3 regions of the Achromobacter sp. 1011811831 genome follow, and region 1 is predicted to be linked to each of the others. Evidence: predicted binding sites of a transcription regulator. Region 1 holds the regulator's gene; each other region holds the start of a gene.
What was found. The regulator NrdR, encoded in region 1, represses ribonucleotide reductase genes. The targets are predictions, from matches to a motif close to CACNANATNTNGTG.

Region 2: a site for NrdR is predicted at 3,328-3,341, ahead of nrdA (class 1a ribonucleoside-diphosphate reductase subunit alpha). Genes of this name have one in related genera too.
Region 3: a site for NrdR is predicted at 2,597-2,610, ahead of AC6LJ9_RS19570 (ribonucleoside triphosphate reductase). Genes of this name have one in related genera too.

The regions. Positions count from the first base shown of each region.
Region 1 is NZ_JCBANG010000002.1:70,879-78,492, reverse strand. Features, by position in the region: gene AC6LJ9_RS01280 (hypothetical protein) at 1-1,575, shown strand, start outside; gene ribD (bifunctional diaminohydroxyphosphoribosylaminopyrimidine deaminase/5-amino-6-(5-phosphoribosylamino)uracil reductase RibD) at 1,656-2,807, opposite strand; gene AC6LJ9_RS01270 (cysteine hydrolase family protein) at 3,018-3,581, shown strand; gene AC6LJ9_RS01265 (GlxA family transcriptional regulator) at 3,616-4,578, shown strand; gene nrdR (transcriptional regulator NrdR) at 4,654-5,133, opposite strand; gene glyA (serine hydroxymethyltransferase) at 5,333-6,583, opposite strand; gene AC6LJ9_RS01250 (LysE family translocator) at 6,795-7,433, shown strand; gene AC6LJ9_RS01245 (YbhB/YbcL family Raf kinase inhibitor-like protein) at 7,564-7,614, opposite strand, start outside.
Region 2 is NZ_JCBANG010000054.1:18,565-26,178, forward strand. Features, by position in the region: gene AC6LJ9_RS19400 (branched-chain amino acid ABC transporter permease) at 1-482, shown strand, start outside; gene AC6LJ9_RS19405 (ABC transporter ATP-binding protein) at 479-1,258, shown strand; gene AC6LJ9_RS19410 (ABC transporter ATP-binding protein) at 1,255-1,965, shown strand; gene AC6LJ9_RS19415 (ArsR/SmtB family transcription factor) at 2,084-2,461, shown strand; gene arsH (arsenical resistance protein ArsH) at 2,482-3,204, shown strand; gene nrdA (class 1a ribonucleoside-diphosphate reductase subunit alpha) at 3,513-5,792, shown strand; gene nrdB (class Ia ribonucleoside-diphosphate reductase subunit beta) at 5,809-6,942, shown strand; gene yfaE (class I ribonucleotide reductase maintenance protein YfaE) at 6,939-7,220, shown strand; gene AC6LJ9_RS19440 (GNAT family N-acetyltransferase) at 7,362-7,614, shown strand, end outside.
Region 3 is NZ_JCBANG010000055.1:8,417-16,030, reverse strand. Features, by position in the region: gene AC6LJ9_RS19580 (anaerobic ribonucleoside-triphosphate reductase activating protein) at 1-375, opposite strand, end outside; gene nrdD (anaerobic ribonucleoside-triphosphate reductase) at 341-529, opposite strand; gene AC6LJ9_RS19570 (ribonucleoside triphosphate reductase) at 590-2,590, opposite strand; gene AC6LJ9_RS19565 (hypothetical protein) at 2,732-2,926, opposite strand; gene AC6LJ9_RS19560 (LysR family transcriptional regulator) at 2,999-3,886, shown strand; gene AC6LJ9_RS19555 (DUF3325 domain-containing protein) at 3,910-4,260, opposite strand; gene AC6LJ9_RS19550 (PepSY-associated TM helix domain-containing protein) at 4,247-5,884, opposite strand; gene AC6LJ9_RS19545 (Bug family tripartite tricarboxylate transporter substrate binding protein) at 6,073-7,053, opposite strand; gene AC6LJ9_RS19540 (M20 family metallopeptidase) at 7,069-7,614, opposite strand, start outside.

The DNA.
Region 1 (7,614 bases):
CGGCTCGGCGACATCGTCGACGGCCAGCCCGACAGCGCTTTCGATGCCTACGCCAACTTCGACGCCACCGGCCAGCCCGGCCTGGCCGATTCGGCGCGCGGCGCGCCCAATGTCGAACCCAATCCCACGCTCAAGTCCCTGGTCTCGGCCTTGCAGGCGCTGGACGTGCGACAGGTGGCGAACGCCGACCGCGTCGCCGCCCTGGCCTATCGCATCGGCCGCTACGACCTGGCGCAATCGCTGGCCAGCCGGCTGGACACGGCGCTGGCCTGGTGGGTGCGTGCCAAGCTGGCGCTGCGCCAGGGCGACTCGGTCCAGGCGGCGCAGGCCTATGCCCGCGCCGCCGCCGCGTTCCCGCGCGCCGATGGCAGTCTCGACGCCGACAGCGCGGGACGCTTGCGGGCCGAACAGGGCGTGCTGACCCTGTCGCGCGGCCAGTATGTCGAAGCGCTGGACCAGTTGCTGCGGGCGGGCGGCCCGCTGGACGCGGCGCGGCCCGCCGAAGAAGAGGGCTGGCCGATGGCGCCGTACTGGAACGACGCCGCCTATGTCGCCGAACGCGTGCTGACGCTGGACGAACTCAAACAGTACGTGGACGCGCAGGCGCCCGCCACGCCCGCTCCCGCCCGGCCCAAGGTGTTCGACCTGAAGGACGGCGACGACTACTACGGCTGGGCCCGGCAGCATCCCGTTCCGACCGCCGACCGCCTGCGCCTGCTGCTGGCGCGGCGCATGGTGCGCGAGGGCATGATCGACCAGGCGCTGCCCTATTTCCCCGCCGAGGCCGATCCGCGCTTTGCCCGCATGCGCTACGACACGGCGGGCGTGGCGAAGCTGGAGAACGACGAATCGCGCGGCCAGGCCGCCGCCTATGGCGCGGCCCTGCGCGAAGCCGGCAATGGCTGGGGCCGCACCGGACGGGCGCAGGCCTGGCACCAGGCCGGGCTGATGGCCCGTCGCCATGGCATGGAGATCATGGGCTACGAAGAGGATCCCGACTACACGATCTATGACGGCAGCTATACCTACGGCGCGGGCCGCAACCACTTCCTGTGGACGCAAAAGCATGGCGATGCCATTCCCGCCACGCCCGCGGAGCGCGCCGAAGCCGCCCTGCCCGGCCCCTACGTCACGCAGCAGGAGCGCGAACGCTACGCCGCCAGCGAGGCGCGGCCCTATGCCCGCTTCCACTACCGGCAGATCGCCGCCAGCCACATGATGAAGGCGGCCGACGAACTGCCGGCCCGCTCGCAGGCTTACGCTGCCGTGCTGTGCCAGGGCACGCGCTTCGTCATCAACGACTCGCCGGACGTCGCGGCGAAAATGTACCGGCGCTATGTGGAAACCGGCGCCGTCGTGCCGTTCAGCGGCAGCTTCGGCCAGGAATGCGCGGAACCCGACTTCAAGGGCGCGGCCCGGTTCCACTACGTCCAGGCCTGGAAGGCCTGGGAGCGGCTGCGCCAGGACCATCCGGGCCGCCTGCTGGCCGCCGGCCTGCTGGCGCTGGCGGCGGCCGCCGCAGGTGTTGCGCTGTGGGTCTGGCGTTCGCGTCGCGGCGCGCGCTCGCAGGGCTGATCCGCGCTGGCGGTCGGCTCCGGGCCGGCCGCAACATCCTTGTCCGGGTCGTCCTTCGGGGCCGGCCTTGCCCTATGCGCTCAGCTCAGATCGGGCAAGGCCACCCGCTGCAACAGTTGCTGCCAGTTGGCCTCGACCCGCGCGCGCAAGCGCAGGTCGGGGCCGATCGCCGCCGTATCGATGAAGGCGTAGCGCCGGGCGGCGTCCAGGTGTTCCAGCAGCGGCAGGCGCACCATGCCGGCCGCGTCGCCCAGCAGCACCGGCGCCAGGTACAGCAGCAGCTCGTCCACGCAGCCCGCCGATACCAGCGCGCCGCTCAGGCCCGCGCCGGCCTCGACGTGGACTTCATTGAATTGTTCCTGGGCCAGCCGGCGCATCATGGCGGGCAGGTCCACCTTGCCAGGCATCTCGCCCGGCAGGCAGACGACGCGTGCGTTGCGCTGTTCCAGGCGCCGCGCCTTGGCCGCATCCTCGCGGGCGGTGAAGACGATGACTTCCGCGCCATCGAACAGCCGCGCCGTTTCGGGAATGGCGAATCCGCCATCGACCACCGCCTTGCGCGGCTGGCGCGGCGTGTCGACGCCCCGGACGTTGAGCTGAGGATCGTCCTTCAACACCGTGCCCATGCCCGTCAGCACGACGCAGCTGCGCGCGCGCCAGCGATGGCCGTCCTCGCGCGCCTGCGGGCCGGTGATCCATTGCGACATGCCGTTATGCAACGCGCTGCGGCCATCCAGCGAAGCCGCCATCTTCATCCAGACCCAGGGCAGCCCGCGGCTCATGCGGGAGATAAAACCCGCGTTCAGCGCCAGCGCTTCCTCCCGGCAAACGCCGGTGGTGACGGCGATGCCGGCGGCGCGCAGCCGCGCCAGGCCCTGGCCGTTGACCAGGGGATTGGGGTCGCCGATCGCCACCACCACGCGCGCCGGCGCGGCGGCCAGCACGGCGTCCACGCAGGGCGGGGTGCGGCCATGATGGCTGCAAGGCTCAAGCGTGACGTAGAGCGTGGCGCCCGCCACCGTCTCGCCACGGGCCAGGGCGTCGCGCAGGGCGCACACCTCGGCATGCGGTCCGCCCGGCGGCTGGGTCGCGCCTTCGCCCAGCACGCGTCCGTCGCGCACGATGACGCAGCCGACCCGGGGATTGGGCGCGGTCGTGTACATGACGGTCCGCGCCAGGTCCAGCGCGCGCCGCATCCAGTGTAGATCGTCGTAATCGGTGGCAGTCGTCATGCGCAGGATTGTATGTCCGCGCGGCCGCGCCCTGGGAGACCCGCGCCCGTTCCAACCCGCCCCCCCCGCCATCCGGCGCCGCCCGCCTTCCCAGCCGCCATGATGTCCGTTTCGGGCCGATGCTGGTCTGCCGGCGCGCTCGCCTGGCTGCTCGGCGAGGATGAAAATGGCTGCGTGTCCTTTTAAAATCCATGCTTTGGAGCCCAGACCATGAAGCAAGCGCTGATCGTCATCGATGTCCAGGATTCCTTTCGGCAACGTCCGTTTTGGGACGAAACCGAGTACCCCGCGTTCGTGGCGCAGATCCAGCGCCTGATCGACGCCGCGACGGCCCAGGGCGTGCCGGTGCTACAGGTTTTCCACACCAGCGTGTCGGACGATCCGGCCAATCCCTTCTCGCTGGCGTCCGGGCACGTCAAGACGCTGAAAGAGCTGAAGATCTCCCCCACCGCCGTGTTCCACAAGACCGTGCACTCCTCGCTCTACGCCAAGGGCCAGGACGGCGCGACGCTGCATGACTGGCTGCGGGATCACGATATCGGCGAGATCATCGTCAGCGGCATCCGCACCGAGCAGTGCTGCGAGACCACTTCGCGCCATGCCAGCGACGCGGGCTTCAAGGTAATCTTCCCCACCGACGCCACCCTGACCTTCGCCATGCAGAGCCCGTCCGGCCGGCAATACACGCCCGCCGAGATCCGCGACCGCACCGAGCTGGTGCTGCAAGGCCGCTTCGCGCGGATCCTGCGTGCCGCCGACGTGCTGGCGGCTTAGCGTGCCGTCCCGCTGAAATGCGCGAGCGCACGCCATGATCCCGGTGTACTTCGTGCTGACGCGCGGCCTGGTGCTGCTGGACCTGGCCGGTCCGGCGGAAGCGTTCCGGGTGGCCGAAAGGCTGTGCCCCGGCACGTTCGCGCTGCATTTCTGCGGACCCGAGGCGGAGCTGGAATGCGGCCTGGCGGGGCTGCACCTGGCGCGCATCAAGCCGCTGCCGGCCAGATTGCCCGCCAACGCGCTGGTCATCGTTTCCGGCGTGGTGGGCACGCCGACGCGGCTGGACGATGCGCAGGCGCGCGCCATCATCGACTGGCTGGCCGCACGCCAACCGAACGACGGCTTCACGCTGATGACGGTCTGCGCCGGCGCGCTGTTCGCCGCCGCCGCCGGTCTCACGCACGGGCGCGAATGCACCACCCACCACGGCAGCCTGGCGCAGCTGGCGGCGCTGGATCCCAGCGCGCGGATCCTCGACAACCGCATCTTCGTCGAGGACGGCGCGCTGGTCAGCAGCGCGGGCATCACGGCGGGCATCGATCTCGCGCTGCACATGGTGTCGCGCCACTGCGGCCCGCGCATCGCCTGCGAGGTTGCCCGTGAAATGCTGGTCTACCAGCGCCGCGCCGGCACGGATTCGGCTCTGTCGCCCTGGCTGGAACACCGCAGCCATCTGCACCCCGGCGTCCACAAGGTGCAGGATGCGGTGGTACGCAACCCGGCGGCGCCCTGGTCGGCGCAATCGCTGGCGCAGGAAGCCCATACCAGCGCGCGCCACCTGACCCGGCTGTTCCGCCTGCACGCGGGCTGCACGCCGATGGACTATCTCTATCAGATACGCGTCGCGCTGACGCGCGACCTGTTGCGCGAAACCCGGCTGGACCTGGAGCGCGTGGCGGAAAAAGCAGGGTTTGGCTCGGCCCAGCACATGCGGCGCGTGTGGCGGCGCTTCGAGCCGCGGACGCCCGGCATGGCGCGGCAGCAGTTGGCGGCCTGAAGCCGGCCGTCGACCTCGCGCGCCGACCTTGCCACCGCGCCCGAGCGGCGACGTGACGACAACAGGCGGATCCGGTCAGTCCTTGCGCAGCTTGCCGGGCAGCAGGGGCCCCTGCATCTCTCGGATGGCTTCGACGAATTCGCCGATGTCCTCGAAACTCTTGTAGACCGACGCGAAGCGCACGTAGGCCACCTTGTCGAGCTTGCGCAGCTCGTTCATGACCAGTTCGCCGATGTGCTCGGTGGGCACTTCGCGCTGGCCGCTGGCCCGCAACTGTTCTTCGATGCGGGAGACGGCGGCGTCCACGTCGCCGGTGCTGACGGGGCGCTTGCGCAGCGCCAGGCTCAGGCTGGCGCGCAGCTTGGCCGGATCGTAGTCGCTGCGGCTGCCATTGCGCTTGACGACCGAGGGCAGCGCCAGCTCCACCCGTTCATAGGTGGTGAAGCGCTTGTCGCAGGACAGGCAACGGCGGCGACGCCGGATGGCGTCGCCTTCTTCCGAGACGCGGCTGTCGACGACCTGCGTTTCGGGGTTGCCGCAAAATGGACACCGCATGTGTGATCCCTGAAGGCCGGATGGCAAGAATTAAGCATATTGTAACGATCCGTCCGGTGGAAATCGTCAAGAGGGCTGAATTCGTCCCCGATATTTTTGCCAGTAACCGCAAGTCCGGCCAAAAACAAAGGGACGGCCCTTGCGGAACCGTCCCTTTTCAGCCCCGCCGCCCGGTTTCCCGGGCGGACAGCGCAGGCGCTTACTTGCGGCCGTAGACCGGCAGGCGCGAGGTCAGTGCGTTGACCTTGGCACGCACGGCGGCGATGTTGGCCTCGTCGCGCGGGTTGTCCAGCACGTCGGCGATCAGGTTGGCGGTCAGTTCGGCCTCGGCTTCGGTGAAGCCGCGGGTCGTCATGGCCGGCGTGCCCAGGCGGATGCCGCTGGTCACGAAGGGCTTTTCCGGATCGTTCGGGATGGCATTCTTGTTGACCGTGATGTGGGCCTGGCCCAGCACGGCTTCGGCTTCCTTGCCGGTGATGCCCTTGGCGCGCAGGTCGACCAGCATGACGTGGCTTTCGGTGCGGCCGGAAACGATGCGCAGGCCGCGCTTGACCAGCGTGTCGGCCAGCACCTTGGCGTTCTTGACCACTTGCTGCGCGTAGTCCTTGAATTCCGGAGCCAGCGCTTCCTTGAAGGCCACGGCCTTGCCGGCGATGACGTGCATCAGCGGGCCGCCCTGGATGCCGGGGAAGATCGCCGAGTTGATGATCTTCTCGTGCTCGGCCTTCATCATGATGACGCCGCCGCGCGGACCCCGCAGCGACTTGTGCGTGGTCGAGGTGACGAAGTCGGCATGCGGAACCGGGTTGGGGTAGGCGCCGCCGGCGACCAGGCCCGCGTAGTGGGCGATGTCGACCATGAACAGCGCGCCGTTTTCACGGGCGATGCGGCCCATGCGCTCGAAATCGATGTGCAGCGCGTAGGCCGAGGCGCCGGCCACGATCAGCTTGGGCTTGTGTTCCTTGGCCAGCTTTTCGACCTGGTCGTAGTTCAGCACTTCGTTTTCGTCCAGGCCGTACGAGATGAAGTTGTACAGCTTGCCCGAGGCGTTGACCGACGCGCCGTGCGTCAGGTGGCCGCCTTCGGCCAGGCTCATGCCCAGCACGGTGTCGCCCGGCTTGAGCACGGCCATGTACACGCCCTGGTTGGCCTGCGAGCCCGAGTTGGGCTGCACGTTGGCGGCTTCGGCGCCGAAGATCTGCTTCAGGCGATCGATGGCCAGTTGCTCGACCACGTCCACGTATTCGCAACCGCCGTAGTAGCGCTTGCCGGGATAGCCTTCGGCGTACTTGTTCGTGAGCTGCGTGCCCTGGGCTTCCATGACGGCCGGGCTGGCGTAGTTCTCGGACGCGATCAGCTCGATGTGCTGTTCCTGGCGCACGTCTTCTTTCTGGACGGCGGCCCAGACATCCGGGTCAGCCTTGGACAGGGTGAGGTTGCGGTCAAACATGACGGAGGGTTCCTGAGGCAGTAGAAGAGAAAAAACCGGGGAAAGGCTGGCCGGGGTAAACCCGGAGAATGGCGCTTAGTTTACCGCGTCGGGCGCGCGGAATTGCCCCCTATCTTCCAGCAATCGGCGCAAAATGCCATGCACGGGCGCGAAAACCACGCGCGCCAGTCCGCCCCCTGAAACCGGCTTCAAGCCGCCTTGAGCAACTTTCATGCAAACTGCCACCCTCCTCACCTACTCGCTGGTAGCCGCCGTCAGCGTGGTCAGCCCCGGCCCCGCCACCATGCTCGCCATCCGCAATGGCGCGGCGGGCGGCGTGCGCGCCGTGCTGCCGTCGACGCTGGGGAACGTGACGGGCCTGTTCCTGCTGTCCGCCGCTGCCATGCTGGGGCTGGGCGTGGTGCTGCAATCGTCGGCGCTGCTGTTCACGCTGGTGAAAGTCGCGGGCGCGGCCTATCTGCTCTACATCGGTCTGCGCCATCTGCTTGGCCGCTCGAATATCGCACCGCCGCCCGAACAGGCCGCGCAACTGGCGCCGCGCCGCGCCAGCCGCCTGTACCTTGAAGCGGCGCTGGTGGCGACGATGAACCCCAAGCCCATCCTGTTCTTCACCGCGCTGTTCCCGCAATTCCTGGCCGCGAGCGAGCCGCTGCTGCCGCAGTTCTTCATCCTGACGGGCATCTTCATGGGCATGTCGCTGGTCTCGCTGCTGGCCTATGGCGCGCTGGCCCATCGCGCGCGGCGGCTGCTGCGCCAGCCGCGCATCGTGACCTGGCTCAACCGGCTGGTAGGCTCGATCTTCGTGGGCTTCGGCGTGGCGTTGCTGCGCTTGAAACGCGCGGCGGGCTGATACGCGCGGATGGGCTGCCGGCCCAGGCCTTGACCAGACCGACAACCGCGGCCGCAATGAAGCGCCCAATTGAAAACGCCCTGCCGCCGGACGGATCCGACGACAGGGCGTGATCGGCCCGCGCGGGGCGTCAGGAGGCCGAGGTGGCCCCGATCTGCCTGGGCGCCAGTGCCGGGTTGAG
Region 2 (7,614 bases), on a different contig from region 1:
TGCTGCTGCTGGCGCTGGCCGCGCTGCATCGGCTGGTCCACGCCCCCTTCGGCATGGCCCTGCGCGGCTGCCAGGCCAACGAGCGGCGCATGCGCGCGCTGGGCTACGCCACGCTGCGCTACCGGCTGGCGGCCTATGTGCTGTCGGCGATGCTGTGCGGCGTGGCGGGCGTGCTGCTGGCCAACCTGACGCTGTATGTCTCGCCCTCGTACCTGGCCTGGACCACCTCCGGCGAGCTGATCGTGATGGTGGCGCTGGGCGGCATGGGCACGCTGTTCGGCCCGGTCGCCGGCGCCCTGGCCTTCCTGCTGCTGGAGGAAGGGCTCAAGCTGCTGACCGACCACTGGATGCTGGCGATGGGCCTGCTGATCGTGGGCGTGGTGCTGCTGTCGCGGCGCGGCCTGTACGGCGCGCTGCCGGAAACGCCCTGGCGTCCGGCCGCCGCGCGCGCCCTGCCCTGCCCCACCGGAGAACCGCGATGAGCGCGCTGCGCGTCGAACACCTGCTCAAGCGCTATGGCGGCCTGACCGTCACCGACGACCTGTCGCTGGAGGTGCGCCCTGGCGAGCTGCACGCCGTGATCGGCCCCAACGGCGCGGGCAAGACCACGCTGATCGGCCAGCTCAGCGGCGAGCTGCGGCCGGACGGCGGCCGGGTGCTGCTGGACGGCGTGGACGTGACCCGCATGCCCATCGAACGGCGCGTGCGGCGCGGGCTGGCGCGCTCGTACCAGATCACCTCGGTGTTCAAGCCCTTCACCGCGCTGGAGAACGTGGCCATGGCGGTGCAGGCGCGGCGCGGCCACAGCTTCCGCTTCTGGCGGCCGGCGCGCTCGACGCCGGCGCTGCGGGAGCCTGCCCGCGCCGCGCTGGAACTGGCCGGCCTGGGCCGCCGCGCCGATGTGCCGGCCGGCGCGCTGGCGCATGGCGAACTGCGCCAGCTGGAGCTGGCCATGGTGCTGGCCTGCCGCCCGACCCTGCTGCTGCTGGATGAACCCATGGCGGGCATGAGCCAGCACGAATCCGAGGCCATGACCGCGCTGCTGCAAGGGCTGCGCCGGCAATACAGCATCCTGCTGGTGGAGCACGACATGCAGGCGGTGTTCGCCCTGTCCGACCGCGTCACCGTGCTGGTGTACGGCCGCGTACTGGCCTGCGGCAGCGCGGACGAGATCCGCAACGATCCCCAGGTGCGCGAATGCTATCTGGGCAGCGAACGCCGGCGCGCGGACCGCCGCCCGCAGGGAGTCGCGGCATGAGCGCGCTGTTGTCGCTGCGCGGCGTCACCGCGCACTATGGCGCCAGCCAGGCGCTGTTCGGGATCGACCTGGAGATCGGGGCCGGCGAATTCGTCTCGCTGCTGGGCCGCAACGGCATGGGCAAGTCCACCACGGTCAAGGCCATCATGGGCCTGAACCGCGCCAGCCGTGGCGAGATCCGTTTCGACGGGCGCGACATCGGCGCGCTGCCGGCTTACCAGGTGGCGCAGTGCGGCATCGGCCTGGTGCCCGAGGGCCGGCATGTTTTCCCCAATCTGTCGGTGCGCGAGAACCTGGTCGCCACCGCGCACAACCGCCAGCGGCTGGCGCAGCCCTGGACGCTGGAACGCGTCTACGCGCTGTTTCCCCGGCTGGCCGAGCGCGCCCGCCACCTGGGCAGCCACCTGTCCGGCGGTGAGCAGCAGATGCTGGCCATCGGCCGCGCGCTGCTGACCAATCCGCGCCTGCTGATCCTGGACGAGGCCACCGAGGGCCTGGCGCCGGTGGTGCGCGAGGAAATCTGGCGGGCGCTGGACGGCCTGAAGCGCACGGGTCTGGCGGTGCTGTGCATCGACAAGAACCTCGAACCGCTGCTGGCGGCGGCCGACCGCCACGCCATCATCGAGACGGGCCGGGTGGCCTGGAGCGGAGATTCCCAGGCCTTCATCGACGACGAGGCGCGCCTGTTGCGGTATCTGTCGGTGTAGGGGCACGGCCGCGCGAGTTATTGACTCTCAGGCACGCCGCCGGGCAGGCCGGGATGGCCCGCGCGCCATCGAGCTCCGACCGGGCCATATAATTCAACAATCGTTGTATGATTGAATAATGAACGAAGACCAGGCCGTCGCCGCCCTCGGCGCCCTCGCCCATTCCCAACGCCTGCGCGTGTTCCGCGCCCTGGTGGTCGCCGGCCCGGGCGGCCTCACGCCCAGCGTCATGGCCGGGCAACTCGACGTCGCCCGCAATGCGCTGTCCTTCCACCTGAAGGAACTGTCGCACGCCGGACTGGTCAGCGTCGAACAGCAGGGCCGCAACCTGATCTACCGCGCCGACTTCGCGCGCATGAACGGCCTGCTGGGCTATCTGACCGAGCACTGCTGCCAGGGCGCGGCCTGCGAGGTCGCCAGCGCCCCGCCGCCCGGCCCCGCCAAAACGGCGAAACGTTCGCCATCGACGGCGCGCAAGCCGCAAGCAAGAAATTGAGCAATAAGTGAGCAATAAGCATGTCTGAGATCCCCGCCGATCTGCCCAACCTCGATCCCGCGCTGTTCCAGCGTCCGGATCCGGCCGCGCTGTTCGCCCCCGCGCGGGCCACGCATCCGCCGCGCTTCCTGCTGCTGTACGGCTCCCTGCGCGAGCGCTCGTACAGCCGCCTGGCCGCCGAGGAGGCCGCGCGCCTGATCCAGGCGCTGGGCGGCGAAACCCGCCTGTACAATCCGTCCGGCCTGCCGCTGGTCGATGACGCTGGCGAGGACCACCCCAAGGTGCGCGAGCTGCAGGCGCTGGTGCAATGGGCGGAAGGCATGGTCTGGAGCTCGCCGGAACGCCATGGCGCGATGACCGGCCTGATGAAGACGCAGATCGACTGGATTCCACTCTCGGTGGGCGCCGTGCGCCCGACGCAAGGCAAGACGCTGGCCGTCATGCAGGTGTCGGGAGGCTCGCAGTCCTTCAACGCCGTCAACCAGATGCGGGTGCTGGGGCGCTGGATGCGCATGCTCACGATTCCCAACCAGTCCTCGGTGGCCAAGGCTTACCAGGAATTCGACGAGGCCGGCCGCATGAAGGCCTCGCCGTACTACGACCGGATCGTCGACGTGGTCGAGGAACTGGTCAAGTTCACCCTGCTCACGCGCGACGCGGCCCCCTATCTGGTGGACCGCTACAGCGAGCGCAAGGAAACCGCCGCCGCCCTGTCGCGGCGGATGCGGCAGGCGGCCCTCTGAATCGCCCGGAACCCCTGCCGGGCGGCCGGAGGGTACGCGTTTCCGGCCCGATCCACCCGTATATCCCTACAAATGCGCGGGTCTTGATAAAGCACAAGATCTAGTCAGACCAAACCAGTGATACACTACCTATAGTGTTGTCACTCCAGCCGCCTCGATAGCCCCGCCGCCGTCCGGCACGGGCTTCCGAGCGACGGCACGTGCCCCGCCAGCCCTGGCGGTCGGCCCCAATCTCGAACCCGAACATTCTGAACACTCGGAAGGACGTCGCTCGTCCTTTCCCAGCCGCAGGAGCTATGCAGTCCGCCATGGAAAAACAAGCAGCAATGATGGTCACCAAGCGTGATGGGCGTATGGAGCCCATCGATCTGGACAAGATCCACCGCGTCATCGACTGGGCCGCCAACGGCCTGGAGAACGTCTCGGTGTCGCAAGTGGAAATGCGTTCGCATATCCAGTTCTACGACGGCATCCGCACCGACGCCATCCACGAGACCATCATCAAGTCCGCCGCGGACCTGATCTCCGAGGAAACGCCCAACTACCAGTACCTGGCCGCGCGCCTGGCGATCTTCCACCTGCGCAAGATCGCCTACGGCCAGTTCGAGCCCCCGCACCTGTACGACCACGTGCGCAACCTGACCGAACAGGGCAAGTACGACGCGCACCTGCTGGCCGACTACAGCCGCGAGGAATTCGACGAGCTGAACGGCTACATCAACCACTGGCGCGATATGAACTTCGCCTACGCCGCGGTCAAGCAGATGGAGGGCAAGTACCTGATCCAGAACCGCGTCACCAAGCGCATCTACGAAAGCCCGCAGTTCCTGTACCTGCTGGTGGCGATGTGCCTGTTCGCGAAGTACCCGGCGCAGACGCGCCTGGGCTACGTCAAGCGCTTCTACGACGCGGTGTCGCGCTTCAAGATCTCGCTGCCCACGCCCATCATGGCGGGCGTGCGCACGCCGATGCGCCAGTTCAGCTCCTGCGTGCTGATCGAATGCGACGACGATCTGGACAGCGTCAACGCCACCACCAGCGCCATCGTCAAGTACGTGTCGCAACGCGCCGGCATCGGCATCAACGGTGGCCGCATCCGCGCCCTGGGCAGCGAGATCCGCGGCGGCGAAGCCCTGCACACCGGCTGCCTGCCCTTCTTCAAGATGTTCCAGGCAGCGGTCAAGTCGTGCTCGCAAGGCGGCGTGCGCGGCGGCGCGGCCACCCTGTTCTACCCGCTGTGGCACCTGGAAGTCGAATCGCTGCTGGTGCTCAAGAACAACCGCGGCGTCGAGGAAAACCGCATCCGTCACCTGGACTACGGCGTGCAGGTCAACCGCCTGCTGTACCAGCGCCTGATCAAGTCGCAGGACATCACGCTGTTCTCGCCGCACGACACCCCGGGCCTGTACGAAGCCTTCTTCGCCGACCAGGACGAGTTCGAGCGCCTGTACCTGCAATACGAGCAGGATCCCGCCATCCGCAAGCGCAGCCTGCCGGCCGTGGAACTGTTCTCGCTGATGATGCAGGAGCGCGCCAGCACCGGCCGCATCTACATCCAGAACGTCGACCACTGCAACACGCACAGCCCGTTCGATCCCCAGGTCGCGCCGGTGCGCCAGTCGAACCTGTGCATGGAAATCGCGCTGCCGACCAAGGCGCTGAGCGATGTCAACGGCCCGGACGGCGAAATCGCGCTGTGCACGCTGTCGGCCTTCAACCTGGGCGCGCTGGAAACGCTGGACGAACTGGAAGGCCTGGCCGACCTGGCCGTGCGCGCGCTCGACGCACTGCTCGACTACCAGGGCTACCCGATCCCGGCGGCGCGCGCCGCCACCATGAAGCGCCGCCCGCTGGGCGTGGGCGTGATCAACTACGCCTACTACCTGGCCAAGCACGGCACGCGTTATTCCGAACCGGCAGCGCTGGGCCTGACGCACCGCACCTTCGAAGCCATCCAGTACTACCTGCTGAAGGCCTCGTCGCAGCTGGCGCGCGAGTTCGGCCCCTGCTCGGGTTTCAACGAAACCACGTACAGCGCCGGCGTGCTGCCGATCGACAGCTACAAGAAGGACGTGGACGGCATCTGCGCCGAGCCGCTGCGCCTGGACTGGGAAGCGCTGCGCGCCGACATCCGCGAGCACGGCCTGCGCAACTCCACGCTGACGGCGCTGATGCCCTCGGAAACGTCCAGCCAGATCGCCAACGCCACCAACGGCATCGAGCCGCCGCGCGGCCTGGTGTCGGTCAAGCAGTCCAAGGACGGCATCCTGCGCCAGGTGGTGCCGGAATTCGAGCGCCTGAAGGACAAGTACGAACTGCTGTGGCAGATGTCCGGCAATGAGTCCTACCTGAAGCTGGTCGGCATCATGCAGAAGTTCGTTGACCAGTCGATCTCGGCCAACACCAACTACGACCCGCAGCGCTACGAAGGCGGCCGCGTGCCGATGAAGCAGCTGCTCAAGGATCTGCTGCTGGCCTACAAGTACGGCCTGAAGACCCTGTACTACCACAACACCCGCGACGGCGCCGACGATGCGCACGGCGAAGTGCAGGACGACGGCTGCGCCGGCGGCGCCTGCAAGATCTGACGACAACACCCGCATCATGGCTTACAGCATTTTTTCCCAGACCAGCAACAACCCGTTGACCGAGCCGATGTTCTTCGGCCAGCCGGTCAACGTCGCGCGCTACGACCAGCAGAAATACGCGATCTTCGAGAAGCTGATCGAGAAGCAGCTGTCGTTCTTCTGGCGGCCCGAAGAGGTCGACATCTCGCAGGACCGCCTGGACTACCAGAGCCTGCCCGAGCATGAGAAGCACATCTTCATCAGCAACCTGAAGTACCAGACGCTGCTGGACTCCATCCAGGGCCGCAGCCCCAACGTCGCCTTCCTGCCGCTGGTGTCGCTACCCGAACTGGAGACCTGGATCGAGACCTGGGCATTCTCGGAAACGATCCACTCGCGCTCGTACACGCACATCATCCGCAACATCGTCCCCGATCCCTCGGTGATCTTCGACGACATCGTCAGCAACGAGAACATCCGGCTGCGCGCGGCCGACATCGCCTCGTACTACGACGACCTGATCGGCCCGTCCATGCTGTACGCGCAGTTGGGCGTGGGCGAGCACGTCATCAACGGCAAAACGCATCGCATCTCGGAATACGAGCTGAAGAAGAAGACGTATCTGTGCCTGATGAGCGTGAACATCCTGGAAGCCATCCGCTTCTACGTCAGCTTCGCCTGCTCGTTCGCCTTCGCGGAACGCAAGCTGATGGAAGGCAACGCCAAGATCATCCGCCTGATCGCCCGCGACGAGGCGCTGCACCTGACCGGCACGCAGCACCTGCTGAACATCATGCGCTCGGGCCAGGACGACCCGGACTTCGCCAAGATCGCGCGCGAGACCGAGCAGGAATGCTTCGAGATGTTCAAGCGCGCCGCCACCCAGGAAAAGCTCTGGGCCGAGTACCTGTTCCGCGACGGCTCCATGATCGGCCTGAACAAGGACATCCTGAGCCAGTACGTCGAGTACATCACCAACCTGCGCATGACGGCCGTGGGCCTGGCGCCGGCCTTCGCCCAGGTCAAGCACAACCCGATCCCGTGGATCAACACCTGGCTGTCCTCGGACACCGTGCAGGTCGCGCCGCAGGAAGTGGAACTGAGCTCCTACCTGGTCGGCCAGATCGACGCCCAGGTATCGCCCGACGACCTGAGCGACATCGAGCTGTGACGACCGTCTCCACGTCCGACGCCACGTTCCGCCTGCAAGAGGGCGAGACGCTGCTGGAGGGCCTGGAGCGCACCGGGCACGATGTCGAGTACCAGTGCCGCAGCGGCTACTGCGGCACCTGCCGGCTGAAGCTGGAGGCCGGCAAGGTGTCGTACACGACGGCGCCGCTGGCCTTCGTCGCGCCGGGCGAAGTGCTGCCCTGCTGCTGCCGGCCCGACGGCCCGGTCGCCGTCGCGTGCTGGCTGCGGCAGGCGGACGAGATTATGGATACAGGGTAAAGAATGAGTTAGGCTATGCCCCACTCCAACTATCCCCCTATATAAAAAATGGACTTTACGCGCACTCCTCCTGGACGTTTGCGATACCGATCGTTCCATGACCTAGAGTACGGCCAAGCTGCCAAATCTGAGGCAGATGAATTGAACCGTGAAGCTCTCGCCTTGGGACAGAGTGCATTTTCCGAAGCATGGGGGAATTTAGAGAATATCGATGGAGCATCAGGAGCGGTAGTCGTTGCAAACAATCAAGCCATCGGGTTCTGCGTTGTGCGTGATGCTGACAAGACCCTAGTGCTTTTCCGACTCCAGATTGCGCCTTTGCATCGAGGAAACGGGTACGCACAAGAATGTGTAGAAGATGTTCTACAGTGGGCGCAAAAAGAAGGCTACGAGA
Region 3 (7,614 bases), on a different contig from region 1:
CATGGCCGGCAGGCGGGGCTCGCTCAGCGGTTCGCCGCCGGAGAACACCACCGCGTCCAGGAGGCCCTGGCGGGTGGCCAGGAAGGCGCGCACCTCGCGCCAGTCGTAGCGCGCGGCGCGGGTCTGCAGTTCCGGGTTGTGGCAGTAGTGGCAGCGCCAGGGGCAGCCGGCGATGAAGACCACGGCGGCCAGCGTGCCGGGCCAGTCCACGGTGGAGAAAGGGGTCAGCCCGCCGACGGCGGGCGAATGGCGCGGCAGCGGCTGCGCGGCGGGCAGCGGCGGCGTGGCGTGGGCGCGGGCGGTGTGCAGGCGCGAACCGGCCCGGGGGCCGGCCGCCGCCTCAGGCGCGGGGTTCGACGAAGAAGCGGCGCTCATTGAACTCGCCTTGCTTGCCGGTGTTGAACGAAGAGACGGGCCGGTGATAGCCCATGACGCGGGTCCAGACTTCGCAGCGCACGCGCTGGCTGTCGTCCAGGACCGGCGCGGCGGCGGCCTGGGGCGAGGATGGCGCGGTCATCAGGGTTTGCATGGTGGGGCTTCCTTCTGGGTACGGCGCCGGGCGGTCTGTCCGGCGCGGGGGGATGGCACGCTAGGCCGGGGCGTGGCAGGCCGATTGCCTGGCCAGCAGTTCGGCGTCGCACTTGGGGCAGAACTCGTGGTGCCCGGCCAGGTAGCCGTGCGTGGGGCAGATCGAGAAGGTCGGCGTGACCGTAATGTAGGGCAGCCGGAAATTCGCCAGCGCGCGCCGCACCAGCGCCTTGCAGGCGTCGGCCGAGGACACGGCCTCGTTCATGTACAGGTGCAGCACGGTGCCGCCGGTGTACTTGCCCTGCAGCGCCTCCTGCTGCGCCAGCGCCTGGAACGGATCGTCGGTGTAGCCCACCGGCAGCTGGCTGGAGTTGGTGTAGTAGGGCTGGGCCTCGGTGCCGGCCTGCAAGATATCGGGATAGCGCTTGCGGTCCTCGCGGGCGAAGCGGTAGGTGGTGCCCTCGGCCGGCGTGGCCTCCAGGTTGTAGAGGTGGCCGGTCTGCTCCTGGAACTCGGTCATGCGCGCGCGCACCCGGTCCAGCAGGCGCAGCGCCAGCGCGTGGCCGGCGGGCGTGGTCAGGTCGTCGGCGTCGCCGCTGAAGTTGCGGACCATCTCGTTGATGCCGTTCACGCCCAGCGTGCTGAAGTGGTTGCGCAGCGTGCCCAGGTAGCGCCGGGTATACGGATACAGGCCCTGGTCGATGTAGCGCTGCACCACCTTGCGCTTGGTCTCCAGCACGTCGCGGCCCAGTTCCAGCAGGCGGTCCAGCCGCGCCATCAGGCCGGCCTCGTCGCCCCGGTGCAGGTGGCCCAGGCGCGCGCAGTTCACCGTCACGACGCCGACCGAGCCGGTCTGCTCGGCCGAGCCGAACAGGCCGTTGCCGCGCTTGAGCAGCTCGCGCAGGTCCAGCTGCAGGCGGCAGCACATGGAGCGCACCATGTGCGGCTCCAGGTCCGAATTCAGGAAATTCTGGAAATAGGGCAGGCCGTAGCGCGCCGTCATCTCGAACAGGCGCGTGGTGTTGGGATGGTCCCAGTCGAAGTCGGGCGTGATGTTGTAGGTCGGGATGGGGAAGGTGAAGGCGCGTCCCTTGGCGTCGCCGGCCATCATCACCTCGATGTAGGCGCGGTTGATCATGTCCATCTCGGCCTGCAGGTCGCCATAGGCGAAGGGCATTTCCTCGCCGCCGATGTAGGGGATCTGCTCGCGCAGGTCGGCAGGGCAGGTCCAGTCGAAGGTCAGGTTGGTGAAGGGCGTCTGCGTGCCCCAGCGGCTGGGCACGTTCAGGTTGTAGATCAGCTCCTGCATCGATTGCTTGACGTCGGCGTAGGTCATCGCGTCGCGGCGGATGAAGGGCGCCATGTAGGTGTCGAAGGAGCTGAAGGCCTGCGCGCCAGCCCATTCGTTCTGCAGCGTGCCAAGGAAGTTGACGATCTGGCCGATGGCGGCCGACATGTGGCGCGGCGGCGTGGCCTCGACCTTGCCGGGGATGCCGTTGAAGCCTTCGGTCAGCAGCTGGCGCAGCGACCAGCCGGCGCAATAGCCGCTGAGCATGTCCAGGTCGTGGATGTGGATGTCGCCGTCGCGGTGGGCCTGGCCCGCCTCGGGGGTGAAGACGTTGGACAGCCAGTAGTTGGCCGTGACCTTGCCGGCCACGTTCAGGATCAGGCCGCCCAGGCTGTAGCCCTGGTTGGCGTTGGCGTTGACGCGCCAGTCGCGCTGCTCCAGGTATTCCTCCATCGCGCTTTCCACGTCCACCAGCGTGTGGCGCAGCGAGCGCAGCCGCGCGTGCTGCTCGCGGTGCACGATGTAGGCGCGCGCCGTGCGCCAGTGGCCGGCGCGCACCAGCGCTTCCTCGACATGGTTCTGGATGGTCTCCACGCCGGGGCAGACATTGCCGTCGCGCGTCAGGGCCCCGGCCACCGTGGCGGCCAGCGCCTGGGCGGCTTGCGGATCCAGCTCTCCGGTGCTCCGGCCCGCCGCCGCGATGGCCTGGGCGATCTTGCCGGCGTCGAATCCGACGACGCGGCCGTCACGCTTGAGGATGTGTTCAATCTGCATGGGTGGCACCATATGTAGTGGAGTGCGGAAACTCTATCACCACATATGGTGTTGATCGCGGCGCAGCCGCGCCGGATTTGGCCGGCGCTTGATCGCGCGCAAACCCCACCGGCCGGGCGGGAAAAGACGCAATGCGTCCCCTCAAGCGCCGTTCGGCGGCACCCTGAAGTTGTCGGTGATGCGTTTTTCAGCGCGTCGCAGCCGGCGCATCAAGGCCGCGCCCAGGCGGTGGAGCCAGGGCATGGCGGGGCGCGGCCGGGTTGCGTCCGACGGCGGTTCGATGGCGGGGTGGGCGGTGGCGGCGTGGGAGTGCGGTGTGGATGTGTCGTGATTCATGGAGCAGCATGCTCGGAGATACACTGCCATCCGTAAAGTTGAATGAACTGACCTCAATCGTCAGGAAAACTGATGCGTAACCTGAACCTGGATCAGATCCAGACCCTGATCGCGATCGCCGACCTGGGCACCTTCGCGGCGGCGTCGCAGGCGCTGCATCTGGCGCCGCCCACGATCAGCCTGCACATCAAGGAACTGGAGGCGCGCATGCAGGTTCCGCTGGTGCTGCGCGGCCGGCGCCAGGCGGGACTGACGGCGGCGGGCCAGGCGCTGGTCGAGGAAGGACGCAAGCTGCTGGCCGCCAGCGATGATCTCGTGGACATCGTGCGCCGCCGCGCCGCCGGCAGCGTGGGAGTGGTGAAGGTGGGCGTGTCGGCCGGCGTCGGCATCCGCCTGCTGCCGCTCGTGCTGGAGGCCTTGGGCCGGCGCGCGCCCGGCGTGGACGTGAAGCTGGAAGCGGTGGGTTCGGCCGAGGCGATGTTGCGGTTGCAGGGCGGCACGCTGGACGTGGCCATCGTCGCCAGTCCGCAGCCCGCCACGGCCCAGGTGGCCGTCGTGCCCTGGCGCGACGACGAGATGGTCGCGCTGTTGCCCGCGTCATGGGAAGCGCCCGAGGCTGTCACGCCCGAATGGCTGTCGACGCGGCGCTGGGCCTGCTTCGCGCCGGGCACGCAGATGCACGGCCTGATCGCGTCCTGGTTCGGCCAGGCGGGCTTCAATCCGAGGCCGTTCCTGGCCCTGAGCTATCCGGGCGCGTTGAAGGGCCTGGCGGCGGCCAGCCAGAGCGCGGCCATCCTGCCGTTGGCCGAGGTGGAGGACACGCGAAACACGGACGTGCGATGGCGCGCGCTGTCGCCGCCGCTCAGGCGGCCGATGGCGCTGGCCTATCGCGGCGCGCCCGAGCCGGGCGCGGCGGCGGCCGCCGTGCTGGAGGTGCTGGCCGGATTCGCGGCGTCCTGATGCCCGCGCGCGGGCAGGTTTCGCTAGAAACCGATGCCCACGCCCGCAAGCGAGATCGCCACGGCCAGCGCGGCGGTGCCGGCGGCCGGGCGTGGCGCCCAGGACAGCATGCCGACCCACAGCAGGGCGCCGGCCGACAGCCAGCCCAGCCAGGCGACCACGCCGACGGTGTTGCCCCACAGCGCCACGCAGGGCAGCAGCGCCAGGGCCAGCAGCAGCACGCCGGCGGCGCGCAGCGCGCGCGCATGGCTGGCCGAGGGATCGCGATGCCATACCTGATCGAAATGGCGCGGCATCGCCAGGCTCAGGCAGGCCATGCCGGCGTAGGACGTCAGCAGCGCGAGCAGGATGCCCAGGGCGTCATGCATGCTCATGGGAGACCTCCTGGATGGAGGCGGGCGCGGCGGGCGTTGCGCCGCGCGCCGGACGGGCGGCGGCGGGCTTGCGCCGGGCGACGCGCCATGCGCCCCAGGCCGCCAGCATGCCGAAGGCCAGCGTGGCCAGCTCGACGCCGGCGCTTTCCCAATCGTCGCGCGCGATCTGCGCCGCCAGGTGGTCGCCCACCGCCAGCGGCGACAGCGCCGGCAGCAGCAGGCACAGCGCGGCCAGCAGCGAGAGCTGGATGAGCCAGGCGCGGCGCGGGCTGCACAGCCAGGCATGCAGCAGCGCCAGCGCCCAGGCGCCGAAGAAGGCGCGGATCTCCCAGGCGGCGCGCTGTTCCAGCGTCACCGGCAGCAGGCGGTTGGCCCAGAAATAGGCGATGCAGGCGATGCCCAGGCCCGCCAGCGCGGCCACGTTCAGGCCTTCGATCAGTCGGTACATGCGCGCGGTGGCGGCGCCGAACTCGTCGCCCATCCTGGTGCGACGCTTGACCATGAACAGCACCGCGCCGGTGCCCATCATGGCCGCGCCCGCCAGGCCGCAGACGAAGTACAGCCACTTCATCGCCAGCCCGCCGAACTTCACCATGTGCAGGTCGCTCATGGCCTGCTGCAGCAGCGATGGCGCGCCGCCCGCCACGCCGCCGGCCGGGCGCGAGCGCAGCAGCTCGCCGGTGGCGCCGGAATACTCGGCCATGCCGGTGGTGCTGCTGATGCGCGAACGCGTTTCGGCGTCTTCGTTCCAGCCGTACACGCCGATGCGCATGGCGCCGTCTTCCGGATGGGTGATGACGATGGCGCGCGCTTCCTGGCCGATCAGCTTCTCGGCCCGCGCCACGATGGGCTCCAGCGCCGGCACGGCCAGGGTCTGGCCGGTGCGCGCCGGCGGCGTATCGCCGGTGTATTCGGCCAGGTACTGGCGCTGGGCGTCCGGCCCCGTGCCGTAGACCCCCGCGATGGGGGCCGGCATCAGCGTGAGGCTGGAGATGACGATGCCCGTGTAGGCGATCATGAACTGGAAGGGCAGCGTCAGCACCGCGGCCGCGTTGTGCGCGTCCAGCCAGGAACGCTGCCCCTTGCCGGAACGGAAGGTGAAAAAGTCCTTGAAGATGCGCTTGTGGGTGATGATGCCCGACACCAGCGCCACCAGCATGGCCATGCCGGCCAGGGCCACGATCCACAGCCCGATGCCGGGGCTGTGCAGGGTGTAGTGGAAGTTGACGAAGTGCGCGCCGCCGGCCGTCTGCCGTCCCTCGCCGTGGTGTTCCTCGGGCAGCGGCTCGCCGGTGTCGGGATCCAGTTCGGCGTCGGCGTACTCGTGATTCTGGTCGAACCAGTAGGCCACCAGTCCGTTGTCGTGGTGGCGGTTGACCGGCCAGATTTCCCACATGTTCGCGCCGGCATGGTTGCGGCTCATGTACTGCACGGCCACGTCGAGCCGGCGGCTTCGATCGACCGTGGGCGCTTCGCGCTGCGCGGTCCGCGCTTCCTCGATGGCGTGTTCCGGGTTCATCCAGTGCGAGATGGCTTCGGAGAACACGGCCAGCGTGCCGGTCAGGAACACGGCGTACAGCAGCCAGGAAAACCACAGGCCGGCCCAGGTGTGCAGCCAGGCCATCGAAAGGCGGAAACCGGATTTCAGGGGGGACCTCTTGTTGTTGTGGACGCGGCCGCGAGCCTGCGCCGGGCGCCGGGTTCCGGCTGCTTGTTCGGTAACGAATTAATGATTGTAATTCTTATTACCGAACAAGGAAGCCCCGAGCCGCCCAAGTTCCAAGAGGAGGGAGAAGACAGGCGCGGGCGGCGTCAGTCCAGCGTGATGCCGGCGCGCTTGCCGACGGCACCGAAGGTGGCCACTTCGCTGGAAATCCGGTCGCGGAAGGCCGGGCCCGGCATGAACACCGGCTCCATCGCCATGTCCTCGATGGACTTGCGCACCTGCGGGTCGCGCATGACTTCCTCGACCGCGCGGCCCAGCGTGTCCAGCACCGGCGCGGGCGTCCTTGCCGGAGCCACCAGGCCGTACCAGCCGACCATGGACACCGTGGGCAGGCCGGCCTCGGCGAAGGTCGGCACGTCCGGCAGCTGCGGCGAGCGATGCGCGCCGGTGACGGCCAGCGCGCGCACCTTGCCGGCCTTGGCATGGGGCGCGGCCGACGCCACGGTGTCCACGCCCAGCGCGACCTCGCCGCCGATCAGCGCGGTCACCAGCGGCGCGCTGCCCTTGTACGGGACCGGCGTCATCCTGGCGCCGGCGGCCTCGGCATACATCTCGCCGGCCAGGTGGGGGGCGGAACCCGGACCGAAGGTGCCGTACATCAGCTCGCCCTTGCCGGTCTGCTTGCGGGCCAGCTCGGCCGCTTCGCCGGCCGTGGTCGCGGGCAGGTCCTTGCGCGCCAGCAGCACCAGCGGCGCCAGCGAGACGATGGCGATGTGTTCGTAGCTGCGCAGCGGATCGTAGGGCAGGTCGGTCTTGAGCGCGGGCAGCACGGAATAGGTGGTGCTGCCCGACACCATCAGCGTGTAGCCGTCGGGTCGCGCGCGCGCCACGACCTCGGCGCCGATCACGGTGGACGCGCCGGGACGGTTTTCGATGATGACGGGCTGGCCCAGCTTGCCGGCGAGCTTGCTGGCAAGCAGGCGCGCCACCGAGTCGGTCGCGCCGCCCGGCGTGAAGGGCACGACGATCTTGATCGGCTGTTCGGGATAGGCGGCGTGCGCCGTCGCGCCGCAAGCGGCGGCGGCCAGGGCCAGAGCGGTTGCGGCGGCGCGGGTCTTGATGGACATGGGGTGGTCTCGGCGTCAGGGTCGGAGGGTCGCGGCGGCGTCGCGCAAGGCCGGTCCCTGGTCGCCCAGGTCCCAGAACAGGCCGGCCATGATGGCCAGGCCCTCGCGGGCGACGCTGCCCAGCAGGTGCTCGTTGGGCGCATGCTGCGCGCAGGCCGGGTACGAGTGGGGCACCCAGATCGTGGGCAGGCCCAGCAGGTCGGCGAAGATGTCGTTGGGCAGCGAGCCGCCCAGGTTGGGCAGCAGCGCGGGCCGCTTGCCGGTGCTGCGCTCGATCGAGGCCGCGGCCCAGCGGACCCAGGCGTTGTCCGGGGACAGCCGGGTGGCGCCGGCCTGCGCGCCCAGGCGGATGCGGACCTCGCCGAAGCCGGCCTGGCGCAGGTGTTCGCGCACATGGGTTTCCAGCGCGCGCCAGTCCGTGCCGACCACGAAGCGCAGCTGGCACCAGGCCGAGGCCTCGGGCGGGATGGCGTTGACCGGCTTGGCCGGATCGCCGGCGCCGAAGGTCAGCACGTCCAGGCTGTTCCAGCCGAACACCTTTTCCGAGGCGGACAGGCCGGG